DNA from 3 places in the Psychrobium sp. MM17-31 genome. Region 3 is predicted to be linked to each of the others. Evidence: predicted binding sites of a transcription regulator. Region 3 holds the regulator's gene; each other region holds the start of a gene.
What was found. The regulator sigma-54, encoded in region 3, starts transcription at its own class of promoters, with help from an activator protein. The targets are predictions, from matches to a motif close to GTTGGCACGNNNNTNGNNT.
Positions count from the first base shown of each region.

Region 1: the regulator sigma-54 is predicted to act here: its motif matches at 2,206-2,224, upstream of MHM98_RS07625 (LruC domain-containing protein).
Region 2: the regulator sigma-54 is predicted to act here: its motif matches at 2,148-2,166, upstream of fliE (flagellar hook-basal body complex protein FliE).

Region 1 covers NZ_JAKRGA010000002.1:692,850-697,562, forward strand. The annotation lists gene rnr (ribonuclease R) at 1-2,009, opposite strand, end outside; gene MHM98_RS07625 (LruC domain-containing protein) at 2,268-4,385, shown strand; gene MHM98_RS07630 (hypothetical protein) at 4,437-4,713, shown strand, end outside.
Region 2 covers NZ_JAKRGA010000001.1:405,584-410,296, forward strand. The annotation lists gene fliF (flagellar basal-body MS-ring/collar protein FliF) at 1-1,634, opposite strand, end outside; gene fliE (flagellar hook-basal body complex protein FliE) at 1,726-2,085, opposite strand; gene MHM98_RS01780 (sigma-54 dependent transcriptional regulator) at 2,238-3,602, opposite strand; gene MHM98_RS01785 (ATP-binding protein) at 3,631-4,686, opposite strand.
Region 3 covers NZ_JAKRGA010000002.1:849,679-854,391, reverse strand. The annotation lists gene MHM98_RS08390 (MFS transporter) at 1-702, opposite strand, end outside; gene hpf (ribosome hibernation promoting factor) at 821-1,108, opposite strand; gene MHM98_RS08380 (RNA polymerase factor sigma-54) at 1,133-2,626, opposite strand; gene lptB (LPS export ABC transporter ATP-binding protein) at 2,670-3,395, opposite strand; gene lptA (lipopolysaccharide transport periplasmic protein LptA) at 3,396-3,938, opposite strand; gene lptC (LPS export ABC transporter periplasmic protein LptC) at 3,919-4,479, opposite strand; gene kdsC (3-deoxy-manno-octulosonate-8-phosphatase KdsC) at 4,476-4,713, opposite strand, start outside.

The sequences.
Region 1 (4,713 bases), 160 kb from region 3:
TCAAGACGCACAAAACAGCCAAAGCTGGTTACTGTGCTGATAGTGCCTTCAAAGCTATCGCCAATGTGCTCTAGCATGTATTCACACTTGAGCCAGTCGTTCACATCACGCGTTGCATCATCGGCGCGGCGCTCAGTCATTGAGCAGTGTTCACCCAAGCCAGACATCTCGTCATCGTCGTAAACATAGGCGCCAATCTGCTGGCCATGAGCCTTAGTCAGCTGCTTGTTTTTCACCAAGATTGATTTGATGGTGCGATGCAAAATCAAATCAGGGTAACGACGAATTGGTGAGGTAAAATGACTGTAGTTAGTCAACGCCAAACCAAAATGACCATCGTTATCTGGTGCGTAAACCGCCTGTCTCATCGAGCGCAGCAACATGATTTGAATTAGCTCGCTGTCTGGACGATCTTTAACACTATCAAGCAGTGCTGCATAATCTTTTGGCTGTGGTTTGTTACCACCGCCTAATTCTAACCCGAGCTCACCGAGGAAAGCGCGGAAGTTCATCAACTTTTCGTCACCTGGTGTGTCGTGAACACGGAATAATGCATTGCCTTGATGCTTTTCAACAAACTTTGCAGAAGCAACATTGGCTAAGATCATGCATTCTTCAATCATCTTATGCGCGTCGTTACGCACTAAGGGCACGATAGATTCGATCTTGCGATTGTCATCGAAAATAAACTGAGTTTCACTGCTTTCAAAGGCAATGGCTCCACGCTCTAATCGACGAGCATTTAACGCACTATACAGGCGGTGTAACTCTTCTAACTCTGGCACGCGCTCTTTGTACTCCTCCCGTAGCGCTTCATCGCCATCGAGAATGGCAGCAACCTTAGTGTAGGTAAAACGGGCATGTGAATTCATTACCGCTGGATAGAATTTGTGACCAGACAGGTTACCCGCTTCACTTATCGTCATTTCACACACCATACATAGGCGATCAACGTGCGGATTAAGTGAACACAAACCGTTTGATAACACTTCCGGCAGCATTGGAATTACATTACCCGGGAAATACACTGAGTTACCACGATCAAAGGCTTCGTTATCTAAGGCGCTATTTTTGGCAACATAGCTACTCACATCGGCAATAGCGACCCATAAACGCCAACCACCACTTTTTTTGCGCTCACAGTAAACTGCGTCATCGAAATCACGAGCGTCTTCGCCATCGATGGTGACTAGTGGTAAATCGCGTAAATCGACGCGGTTGAGCTTAGCTTCTTCGGGTACTTCTTCTGATAAGCCAGCAATTTCATCGAGCACGGCTTGTGAAAATTCATGTGGAAGATCGTGATTACGCAGCGCAATTTCGATTTCCATCCCTGGATCCATTTCATCACCCATGATTTGGGTAACAACGCCTAGTGGGCTTTGGTGACGCGTTGGTCGCTTAGTAATACTCACTAACACAACTTGGCCATTGCGAGCGCCGTTAATCTGATCATTTGGAATAATGATATCTTGGGCAATGCGCGCTTCATCAGGCACGACAAAGCAAATATCACCATCGACAAAGAATCGGCCAACGTATTCCGTTTTACCAAACTCAACCACGCGCACAATACGCGCATCGCGCTTGCCACGGCCAAAGCTACTGTGCTGGGCTAGCACGGTATCGCCGTGAAATACGGTATGCATTTGCTTTTGATCGACAAATAAGTCTTTACCGCCATCATCTGGGCGGAAAAAACCAAAACCATCGCGGTGACCAATGATCTTGCCACGCAATAAATCCATGCGCTCAGGCAGGCCGTAGCTGCCATTGCGAATATAAACAGCTTGTCCATCGCGCTCCATTGCGCGCAAACGACGGCGCAATCCTTCTAATGAATCTTCATCAGTAATATTAAAAGCTTCGGCGATTTGTTCTCGTTTGAGGGGAGCGTCAGAATTCTTGAGTAGTTCTAGGATAAGTTCGCGGCTGGCGATAGGGTTTTCGTATTTTTGTTGTTCCCGTTCAAAATGTGGATCTTGATCGGCAGTAAAGTTTTTTGTCATTCAGTTTCGTCATTATTTTAAAATTCGGCGGCAGTATAACAGATATAACGACAACTGCCTAAAAATGAAACGACGTTTCACATAAATTTCATAACAGACTCCTAAATATTTTCATTTCGCATTTTCAAAATGCAAAACAGATTTAATCACCAATCAACAAAATAACGTAAACAATTGAATGTTAACACTTATTTTTATTGGCACGACGACTGCTATTACTAAGCATCATTTCAACTTTTCGATGAGGAATGGCAGCCCATGTTAAATTCAAATAAGAAATTCGCGATTAGTACCCTAACCCTGTGCGTAGCAATAGGTGCTCAATGCTACGCTAAAGCCAACGCGCAGCCATTCACCGAATGTCCGACAGAGGCCTTTCTAATTCAAGATAAAATTGCCAATCTATACGGCGTCAAGCTAGCAACAGGATTCTATGAAAAACTCTCTCCTAACGACTGGGGTCAACAGAAAATGAATGCGCTGGCATTTAATTTTCACGATCAATATCTCTATGCTTACAACTACTATTACAACTCAGTAGTGCGTATCGACTCAAACTACCAAGTAACACCGATGACCATGACAGGTATGCCAAATAGAGGTTTTTACATCGGTGATATTTCACTAGAAGAGAATACCTATTATCTCTATCGCCCCGGCTCAAATTACGGCCTTTACCGTATGTCACTCGATGCGGCTGATAGTAATTACATGCAGTTAGAGCGCGTTGTTAATGGTTCAACATTAAACCTCGCCATTTACGACATGGCATTTCATCCAACGAATGGCAGTGCCTACGCCGTCGATCGCTGGGGTAACTTATGGCAGATCGATGTTGAAAATGGTACTAGCGAAAAACTGAGTAATGTTGGCCAATCTGGTACCTTTGGCGCGGTTTATTTCGATGTCACAGGCAATCTCTATATCAGCCGCAATAACGATGGCAAAATCTTTCGCATCAATACCAATTGGGATTATCCAGTTGCAGAGTTTTTCGCCCAAGGTCCAGCGTCGAGCAACAATGATGGTGCACGTTGTGCCCTAGCACCTATTGTCTCTGTTGAAGCATCTACAACAGACTTTGGCCGTGCGCCGGATTATTACGGCACCAGTATTAACAACAATGGCGCACGCCATGAGATTGAAGCGGGTGAATTATATTTAGGCGACACAGTGCTAGCTGAGCCAAACGCCTATGCTAGCAATGGCACCGATATCGATGACAACGACGGTGTTGCTTTTGTCACTGGCATCGAAGCTGGTAAAACGGCCATTGTTAGTGTCGACGCATCATCATCTGGCTTGCTCAGCGCATGGATCGATTTTGACAAAAATGGCGCCTTTGATGACGATGAGCAAATCTTTACTGATCTAGCCGTTAATGCAGGCACTAACAACCTTGCCTATGACGTTCCAACATGGAGTGTTGCTGGCTCAAGTTGGGCGAGATTTAGAATCAGCTCGCAAACGGGACTATCACCAATCGGCGGCGCAGCTGATGGCGAGGTGGAAGATTATGCCATTAATATCGCTGAGCAAAATGTTATTGCAACGCACTACCCGTCTGAAAACGGTTGGGCAACTTTGGCTTTTGAAGATAACTGGCCACTAATGGGCGACTACGACATGAACGACGTAGTAGTGCAATACAATCTGGCATCTTATGCCGTCGATAACAATCTCATGCGCGTCAAAATATCAGGCAAAGTGATGGCAACAGGTGCGTCATATCACAACGGTTTCGCCTTCAGACTGCCAGGCTTATTACGCAGTGAAGTCGACACAAGCCGTTTGAGCTACAAAATCAATGGTGTAGCCCAACAGACATCGCCGCTAGAAGAGGGTCGCAATGAAGCTATTTTCATTATTGCCGATGATCTTGCCAACTATGTTACCGCTGGAGAAAACTGCAAATACTACCGCACTGAACCCGGTTGTGGATCGAATATTCAAATGACCTTCGAGTTAGAAGTTCCGATGCAAGCCAATAAAGATAAAGCAGAGGTTGCGGCTTTCCCTTACGATCCCTTTATCTTCGCTGCGCAAGGCTTTCAACGTAGTTACATCTTTGGTGAAGCCCCAAACAGACGTTTTGAAGTTCATTTGAAAAACCAAGCCCCAACAGAAGCCTTCCAAGCGAACTTCTTCGGCCGTGGCGATGATGCATCGGATGCAGACAATCAACAATACTTCATCAATGCCAATGGCATGCCGTGGGCGATAAATGTGCCATATGAATGGGAACACCCTATTGAATACATGGACATTAAGTTCGCCTACCCAGACTTCCATGGATTTGTAAGTAGTTCAGGTCAGTCGAATCTAGATTGGTATAAAGCAGAAAAAGCCACCACCAAAAACGTATTCAAAGAATAACGAACTGAATTTCCCATCGAAAACAGCCAATAGAGGGACGAGGAGAACAGCATGAAGATCAAAACATTAAGCCTAATTTCAATGACTAGTTTCGCATTAATAGCCTGCGGTGGAGGTGGAGGCGGTGGCAGTGACAGTAGCCAAGCAACGCCAGCGCCTGCGAGCACAACACCGACGCCTACGCCGACCTCTACCCCAGCGCCAACGCCGACTCCGACGCCAACAGCAGTGCCAGCGCCCGTCGCAGATCCCAATGCGACATACGAAACAACAGCTGAGCTCATTGCTAATCGCGACTTTAATTTAAACCAAGAGTATCAGCTAACGG
Region 2 (4,713 bases), on a different contig from region 3:
TTACGCAGATCAGGGATCTTAATCGAACCATCATCTGCATAGGTGTAATCACTGTCAGATGCCGCTAACATGTCAACGGTATCCGCCGCGAATTGGTCATCAAAGTCAGCTAAGTCATCTTCGTTCATGGCATCAGCTTCTTCTTCCACATCAGGGTAGATGAGGCGATTGAGCATTGGGCGCACTAGGAAAATAATGATGATTGCAATGAGTAAGAAGCCAATCACTAGCTTAGCAATTTTAATAAACCACGGTTGTTCCCACAGCGGCGGCTCTGGGATATCTTCGAGCTCTTCTTGATAGAATTGAGTCGTCACCACTTCTAAAATATCACCACGAGCCTGATTAAAACCAATACTACCTTGCAATAGTCGTGTGATATTAGCGAGCTCCTCAGCGCTGCGTGGCGCTTGCGTCGCTGCACCGCCATCTGCACCTGGTACAGTCTTATAGTCAAGGGCGACCGAAACACTAACGCGCTTAACGATGCCAACCTGCTGACGAATATGGCTAATAGTGGTATCTAACTCGAAATTGCGGGTTGCTTCTTTTTGGAATTGTCCCGGCTGACCAGAACCACCTTGACCGCCTTCTAATTCACTGACTTGTTGCGGAATTTCAGATTCGAGCGGCGGTTGGTTACTCAAAGCACCAGCAATACCGCTAGTGACATTACCGACATTGCGGTTTTCTGAAGTTCGTTCACTGCGAATCGCTGGTAAGTCAGGGTTATAGCGTTGCTGCGTTTCTTCTACTGCCGTAAAGTCCATAGTGACGTCGACTTGGGCAGTGTAATTGCCCAAACCAACAACCGGGATCAAAATAGTGTCAATTTTTGAAAGGTAAGCGTTCTCTTGCTTCTTTTCTTGTTCAAATTCTTTGCGGCTGCGGATAGCTGATGGATCTTCATTACCAGATTTTAGTGAGCGGCCAGCTTGATCGGCGATAGATACACGGCCAGGCTCAAGCGATGGTACTGCAGATGACACGATATCGACAATGCTGTCGACTTCTTCTTGAGTTAATTGACGGCCGCGATTTAAGGTAACAACGACTGTTGCGCTGGCTTTTTTGTCGCGGCGAGAAAATACGTTTTCTTTCGGGATGGCCAATAACACGCGAGCACGTGATACGTTTTTTAACTCGGCAATGGCACTTGCTAGTTGTTTTTCACGACTGTGCTTAAGACGTTCTCTCTCTAGGCGCTGTGATACACCAAAGCCCATGTCCTGCATTAGAATATCATCGCCGTTAGCTGGTGCTGCGTCCATTCCAGCGCGCACTAGTGCAAGTTTAATCTTTTGATAATCGTCTTGGGTAACTAAAATTTCACGGTTTTCGGTTTTGTAGTCGTACTTATTCTGGTCGAGGAAATCTAATGTTTGAGTAAATTCTTCGGTGGTCATTTTACCCAAGGGACGATACTCTGGCTCTTGCGCCCAAAATACCACCATCACAGCAAGTGCTAAACACACTGTTAGCGCTACAACCATAATCACTTGACGCATTGTTTCGCCATCGCCTAATCCTGCAAGAGGACCAGATTTCGCTTCGGGCACGTCGGTTGAAGAAGTGGTGATAGGATGTTGGTCGTCCGAAACCATCATATCTGTCGATTCACTCGCTTGACTCACAGGGTTACCTTTTGAAATTTACTAATTAGTTAGACCAAGTCTATTTTGCTAATAATGTCATAATTTAAAAGACATTACCTAACAAAATTTACTATACAGGCATACTCATGATTTCTTTATAAGCTTCTACGAACTTATTGCGCACTTCTACTGTTGCTTGAAAGGCAACGCTAGATTTTTGTGAGGCGATCATTGCATCTGAAATACTGACACTACGGTCACCCATTTCAACGGCTGTTTGCAGGGCTTTTGAGTGTTTTTGTAAGGCATTTACGTTATCAACAGCACTCTTTAACATATTAGCGAAATCACTGCCGTTGGTTTGCGTCACTTGGCGATTTTCGATATTGCCCATTGTTGGGTTGTTAATACCCGGTGTTTGCATCTGCGCCTTTGAAATCATGTTCTGCATATTTGCTAGCATGGCATTTGAGTTAGTGTTGATTTGCATGTTCTGTGCTCCCGAAAAGCTGACTGACAATATTTTGTCGATAACCGTATTTAACAGTGACAATGCAGACATCGTGCCAGAAAAGCAGCAACGCAAAAAAGCAGGCTGGAATGTGCTTTCTAGCCTGCTTTATAAGGTATTTTATGGAGTAATTATGCAGGTAGTTCGATGCCCTGCTCACGAATTTTTGCGAGTTTATAGCGCAGTGTGCGTGGGCTAATACCAAGCTTTTCGGCGACGGCTTTACGTGAACCATTACAAGCGGCTAGCGTATCGATAATAATTTGGTTTTCTTGCTGCTTTAGCTCATTGCCCAGGGGTTCGTTGCTAGCAACATTGGCTGATGTCGCTACCATGGTCGGAACACTTGGCGCTTCGCTTTCAAACGACTCTTCGATTGGCTCAATAATTAAATCACTATCAGTCACTTCTTGGCCATTACTTAAGATAAGTGCGCGTTGAACAACGTTATCGAGCTCACGAACGTTACCAGGCCATGAATGGCGCTGCAGCATGAGTTTGGCGTCTGTCGACAATTCTGGCGCAATGCCACCGCCCTGCCAATGGCGAGAAACAAGATGCTGTGCCAATGGAATAATATCGCCGCGACGATCTTTAAGTTGTGGCCAAGCGAGTGGAAATACATTAAGGCGGTAGTATAAATCTTCGCGGAATTCTTTCGCTTTCACCGCTTGACGCAAGTCGCGGTTTGACGTGGCTAACACGCGCACATCGAGTTTGATTGTTTTACGAGATCCTAAGCGCTCGACTTCTTTCTCTTGTAACACACGCAATAATTTCGCTTGTAGGTTAATATCCATCTCGGTGATTTCATCAAGCAAGATAGTGCCACCTTGTGCTTGCTCGAATTTACCTGGACAGGCTTGAAGCGCACCAGTAAAGGCGCCTTTTTCATAGCCAAATAAGGTTGATTCCAGCATATTTTCTGGAATAGCAGCGCAGTTAATGGCAACAAACGGCTTATCACTGCGTTTTGATTGGTTATGAATGTATTGACTTAATACTTCTTTACCCGAGCCAGACGGCCCGCTGATCATCACTGACGCATCACTTTGCGCGACTTTCTTAGCCAGCGCCAATAATTCGACAGACTTTGGATCGCCAATCACAGGATCATTTGACTCAATCGTTGGTACAGGTAAGTAACGGCTCACTAAGTTAAGTAATACTTCTGGCGCAAACGGCTTGGCCATGTAATCAGAAGCGCCATCACGCATCGCACTAACGGCGTCGTCAATAGTTGCGTACGCCGTCATTAGTAGCATTGGCAATTCAGGCCATTTGAGTTTAATGCTGCGCAGTAATGACAAACCAGACATACCGCCCATTTGTACATCAGACACCACCATTGAAACCTGAGTTGTTTTTAAGGTAAGCAGCGCTTCTTCACCACTTTCGCATTCGACACATTCATAGCCACCAAGCATTAGCGTATCAACTAGGGCTTCACGTAAGCCCGCGTCATCTTCGACAACTAAAATTTTATGAGGATTCATGTTCTCTCTCCTAATAAATGGCTATGAGTTAGCTAACAGCAGCGTGTTTAACAACAACTGCGGCTTCGCGGTGTAGCGGTAAAATAATTGAAAAACACGAACCCTGCCCTTGTTTTGAAACTAAGGTCAGTTGTCCGCGATGAGATTTGGCCACCGACTGCACCACAGCAAGGCCTAATCCGGTGCCTTGCGACTTTGTAGTATAAAAGGGTTCAAATATCTTCTGCTGATCCGCCACCGAAATACCAGGGCCATTATCAACCAATGAAATTTCTACTTCGTTTTCACCGTGACGCTTAGCAATCAAATGCATCATTAACCCTTGTGGTTTTGCCTGAATAGCGTTGTGAATCAAATTCGTAATAGCGCCGCTAAGTGCAGTGCGGTTGCCCATCACTAATAGATCAGGATCTGGCAAGGTTACCATTAAATTTGCTTTATGTTGTGCCAACATCGCATCACTCGATGCTTGAACTTCAGTCAGAATTTCTTGCAGTGAAATTTCCGCTGAGATTTGACCGCTATCACTGCGGGCGAACATCAACATATCGTTGACTTGCTGCTCTAAATCTTTGAGACGCGCCATCAATTTATCGTGAAAGCGCTCTTTTGACGCTTCATTCATCGCCTTACTTTTAAGATTGGCAGCATATAGCATTGCGGCAGAAAGTGGCGTGCGCACCTGATGGGCAAGTGATGCTACCATTTTACCAAGTGCCGACAAGCGCTGCATGTGCGCCATGTTGTTTTGCATTTGACGAGTTTCCGTCAAATCAGTCACCAGAATTAATTGACCATCTTCTGGCTCTAGTGAAGAGATTGCAATCTTAAGACGACGGCCATCTTTTAAAGACACTTCATGACCATCATCGGCGCGAGGTTCAAAAACCGTATTGATAACTGTAGCCCAACGCTGGCCCACTACGTCCGTGCCGAAGAAATCTAACGCCATGCGATTGGCTTCTTCAACGCGACCATTGGCATCGAGAATGATCACGCCAGATGGAAGTACATCGACCAAGTGCGCTAAACGATTTTGAGAAACGCGTCCTGAAGTCGATGGTTGATGAAATTGTGGTGCCATAACAGCCTCGTCAATAAATTGTCTGAT
Region 3 (4,713 bases):
GCTAATGATACTTGGCTGTTTGATGACATCGAGAATAGTTTTTTTAATACTTCTATGCTCTGAGCTAGTAGCTGGGGTAAAGGGTATCATGATATATACCAGCGCCGCCGCTGCCAGTGTCAAGGTTGTATAGAAGGCGATAACGTATACTAAGGCCGCTTGTTTGTCCGCTAACGAGACTAATCCCGCTTCGCTAGGTAGATTGTAATTAAGGATGAGTACACTTACCGTAGCCATGGCTGCTGCCACTAAACCGCGCCCACCATCGAGAATCCCAAAGGCGATGCCTTGTGTGTTTTCGCCGCCCCACAAGCGAGTGATCTTTATCATAGCTGCCCAAAACAGCAGTATTGTGGTTACGCCCCAATAGCCGAATAGTATTGTTAATCCTAGTACTGATGGTATTTGCATTAGATAGAAGCCACCTAATGCAGTGGCTACTAGTGAAATAGTCATTAAGTTTTTAGCGGAAAAACGGTCGGCGATTGCGCCGCCGGGGAAATAAGCAATCATTGCCATAATGCCGTATAAACCGAAGATGTCGCCTAACTGGGTGTTAGAGAGCTCGAATACTTCTAACAGCGTTGGTCTGAAGAATCGCGCAATATGAAAAGGTAAGCTGAAAATGATTTCGCCTGCGAAGACGATAGCAAAGATGATGATAAAACGGTGAACCGGGGATATGTATTGCTGAGTATTCATGAATATTTACACATTTTTATCATTGTGAGCCCATCATAGTGCTGAAAGCGGCAAAGCAAGACGAAGGTTTGGACATTAAAAAGGCCCATAAAATGGGCCTTTAGAATCGAATTGTAAATTAGTGACGTTGTAGTTTTTCTTTGTGTTTGATCACTTGTCGGTCTAATTTGCTCACCATGGAATCGATGGCGGCGTACATATCTTCGTGAGATGACTGAGCGAAGACTTCACCGCCGTTGAGATGAAGGGTTGCTTCGGCTATTTGTTGGAGCTTTTCTACATTCAAAACGACGTGCACGTTATTGATGTGCTCAAAGTGTCGCTCAAGCTTGCTAAATTTACTGTGTACGTATTCGTGAAGAGATTCGGTAATTTCTACGTGATGACCAGATAAATTAATTTGCATAAAGTGTATCCTCCGTAATAGAGCTTACAACAAGCTCTTTCTTTGATTGGACGGTGGGATAGATAGCGCGTCGCGGTATTTTGCAATAGTACGTCTAGCTACTTTGATCCCTTGTTCCGCTAACAAATCTACAATTTTGCTATCGCTCAATGGCTTTTTAGGATTTTCCGCTGCCACCAGTTTTTTGATGATAGCGCGAATGGCGGTGGATGAGCATTCGCCACCATTCTCCGTACTTACATGACTAGAGAAGAAGTATTTAAGTTCAAAAATACCGCGTGGAGTGTGCATGTATTTTTGAGTGGTGACACGAGAAATGGTTGATTCGTGCATTTCTACTGCTTCGGCCACGTCATTTAATACTAGCGGCTTCATGGCTTCTTCGCCATATTCAAAGAAGCCGCGTTGCTGCATAACGATACAGTTGGCTACTTTTAGCAGTGTTTCGTTGCGGCTTTCGATGCTTTTAATAAACCATTTTGCTTCTTGTAAATGACCGCGAATAAACTGGCTGTCACCACTGGTTTTGCTGGTTTTAGACAGCGCCGCATATTGCTCGTTGACGCGAATCTTCGGCATACAATCTGGATTGAGTTCGACTTTCCAGCGCCCTTTTACTTTTTTCACAGAAACATCTGGGATGACGTATTCTTCTTTTTCTTTAACAACCGTTGTGCCCGGATGCGGGTTCAAGGTTTGAATTAGCTTGATGGCGTTGCCAAGCTGTAATTCTTTGAGCTTGGTTTTGCGGGCTAAGGTGCGGTAATCTCGTAGTGCCAGCATTTCCATGTAGTTTTCGACCAGCATAATGGCTTCGTCGCGCCATTCGGTGTCATCTGGCATGTGCTTGAGCTGAATAGCCAAACATTCGCTTGGAGTGCGTGCTGCTACGCCGATAGGATCGAAGTGTTGAACGCGTTTTAAAACCGCTTCTACTTCGTCTAGTTCAATTTCAGGATCTGACATTGCTTGTAGAATGTCTTCACAATCTTGTGTGAGGTAACCTGTTTCTTCAATGGCATCGATAATGGCAAAAGCGATAGCGCGATCGGTATCTGAAAATGGCGTTAGGTTAGCTTGCCACATTAGATGGTCTTGTAGATTTTCAGTGGTTTCACCTTGATAGACAAAATCGCTATCTGGGCCAGGAGTTGAAGATGAAACTGGCGCCGCTGGACCTGAAGATATGTAATCGTCCCAAGTGGTGTCAGTTGGTAATTCATCTGACACGCTGTTTTGATCAAGGGCTTCTGAGGTATCTATTGAGCTGGCATCGGATGGCGCTTCAAAATCGTCGTTGTTGTTGAACTCCTCTGATTTTTGTTCGCTTGTTGATGCGTCGGCTTTGTCGTTTGATTCAAAGTTTTCTTCTACTTCAAGTAACGGATTTGAGTCGAGTGCTTCTTGTATCTCTTGTTGCAGGTCGAGCGTTGATAGTTGCAATAAGCGAATTGCTTGTTGCAACTGAGGGGTCATAGTGAGTGACTGACCTAATTTTAACTGTAATGACGCTTTCATCTATATCCGTTATTGTTTTTCTTACTGTGACAGCTGCCTACTACTATAATCTGAATTGCTCACCTAAATAAACATCTCTTACAGTTTGATTGGCTAATATTTCATCGGGCTTGCCTTGGGCAATCATTTCGCCATGAGAAACGATATAAGCAAACTCACACACATCAAGGGTTTCACGTACATTGTGGTCGGTAATTAATACGCCGAGACCACGGTTCTTTAATTGCTCGATTATTTGTTTTATGTCAATTACCGAGATGGGATCGACGCCTGCAAATGGCTCATCGAGTAAAATGAACTCGGGATCAGCGGCAAGGGCGCGGGCGATTTCGACGCGGCGACGCTCGCCACCAGAGAGTGCCATCCCTAAACTGTCACGAATGTGTTGAATGTGAAACTCATCGAGTAAGCTCTCTAGCTTTTCTAGGCGCTGTTTCTTGTTGAGATCTTTGCGGGTTTGCAAGATCGCCATAATATTGTCAAAGACAGTGAGCTTGCGAAAGATTGACGACTCTTGCGGCAGATAACCGATGCCTTGGCGCGCACGCAAATGCATTGGCATCAACGTCATATCGGTATCGCCAATAGTCACTTGGCCGTTGTCGCTTGGTACAAGTCCAACAACCATGTAAAAGGTCGTTGTTTTACCGGCGCCATTAGGACCGAGTAGGCCAACGATTTGGCCTTTGGATACTTCTAAACTGACGTCTTTTACAACCTGACGGCCAGAGTAATTTTTTGCTAGATGTGAAGCGCTGAGTTTGCTCATTTATTCTTTTTCGTCTTTTTTAGGCTGCTTGTCTTCTTTAGGCTGCGGCTCTTCTTTAGGCTGTAGCACCGTAGTCACTTGTTCGTCGTTTTTTGGGTTGCCGTCGGCATTGAGAATACGTTTTTCAATATCGTAGTTGATGGCGTCGCCACTCACTGTATTCTCGCCCCATTTTACTGAAACGCTTTTTGACATTTTGATAAGATTTTTGGCGCGTTCAAATCGGATGTCTTTGGCTTGGGCAGAGATCTTCGCGCCATCATCCATCGTTTGCGAGAAGCTCGCTGGCTTGCCACTAAACACCATGACTTCTTCGCCGCGGCGGCCGTGATTGTACACTTCAAGGTAGTCGGCGCTGATATTGATTGAGCCTTGTGTAATACGTACATTGCCTTTGTAGATGGCAATGTTTCTACCTATATCGATATTTTGATTGTCGGCACTAATTTCCGCTTTTTTGGTTAAATCGTCTGTTAACGCGTGCACATTGGTTTGTGTTAACACACCAACTAACAATAGGGCACTAAGGCGTAATAGTTTCATAGGTTGCCTGTATATCTTTAATTAATTCAAATTGTCGCAGATTGAGATCTGCTTTTAAGCCAATTCCGGTGGCGTTGTATTGTGTTCCTTCAATAATAATCTTTTTGTCACTAGTGACTTGCATCGTCGTTAAATTAACCTCCAAATAAGAGGTTTTAATTTGCTTCAACGATTGCTCTGGATCTGTTGAGCTAATGATGACATTGTCATTGAGTATCACGCGATCGTTTTGATCGAATACGCCGTTATCTGCATCGATCTTCCAATGGGGAGCACCATTTTTAGGATAAATAACATAACTTGGCTTAACAAAGGTCGTCACGCTATCGTCATAGTATTCCATTTTTTCGGCTTTCACTAATGACTCGAGTGCGCCTTGTTCGTCAAAGCGTCTTAGTGTCATGTCTTTGGCTGTAAAATCTGGCAAATAAACATCTTGTGCTGGCGTTTGTTTTTCTTCAGTTACCGACCAAAACGGGTTGTAGAAAAACAGCGCACAAGAGGCAAAGAAAAGCCCGATTAATACAATAATTCTCGTCATACACTCATGCCTTCGGCATTTTCCAATTGGCCATTACTCGCCAATATTAAATCACTTAACTCACGCACTGCGCCAAAGCCACCCGGTGTGAACGTGGTGTAATCACAGTCGTTGAGCAATAAAGGATGGGCATCATTTACTGCGACACCTAAACCGCAATCATCCATCACGATTTTATCGACAACATCGTCGCCAATGTAGGCCACTTGGGCTGGCGTTAAGTTCAATTTAGTT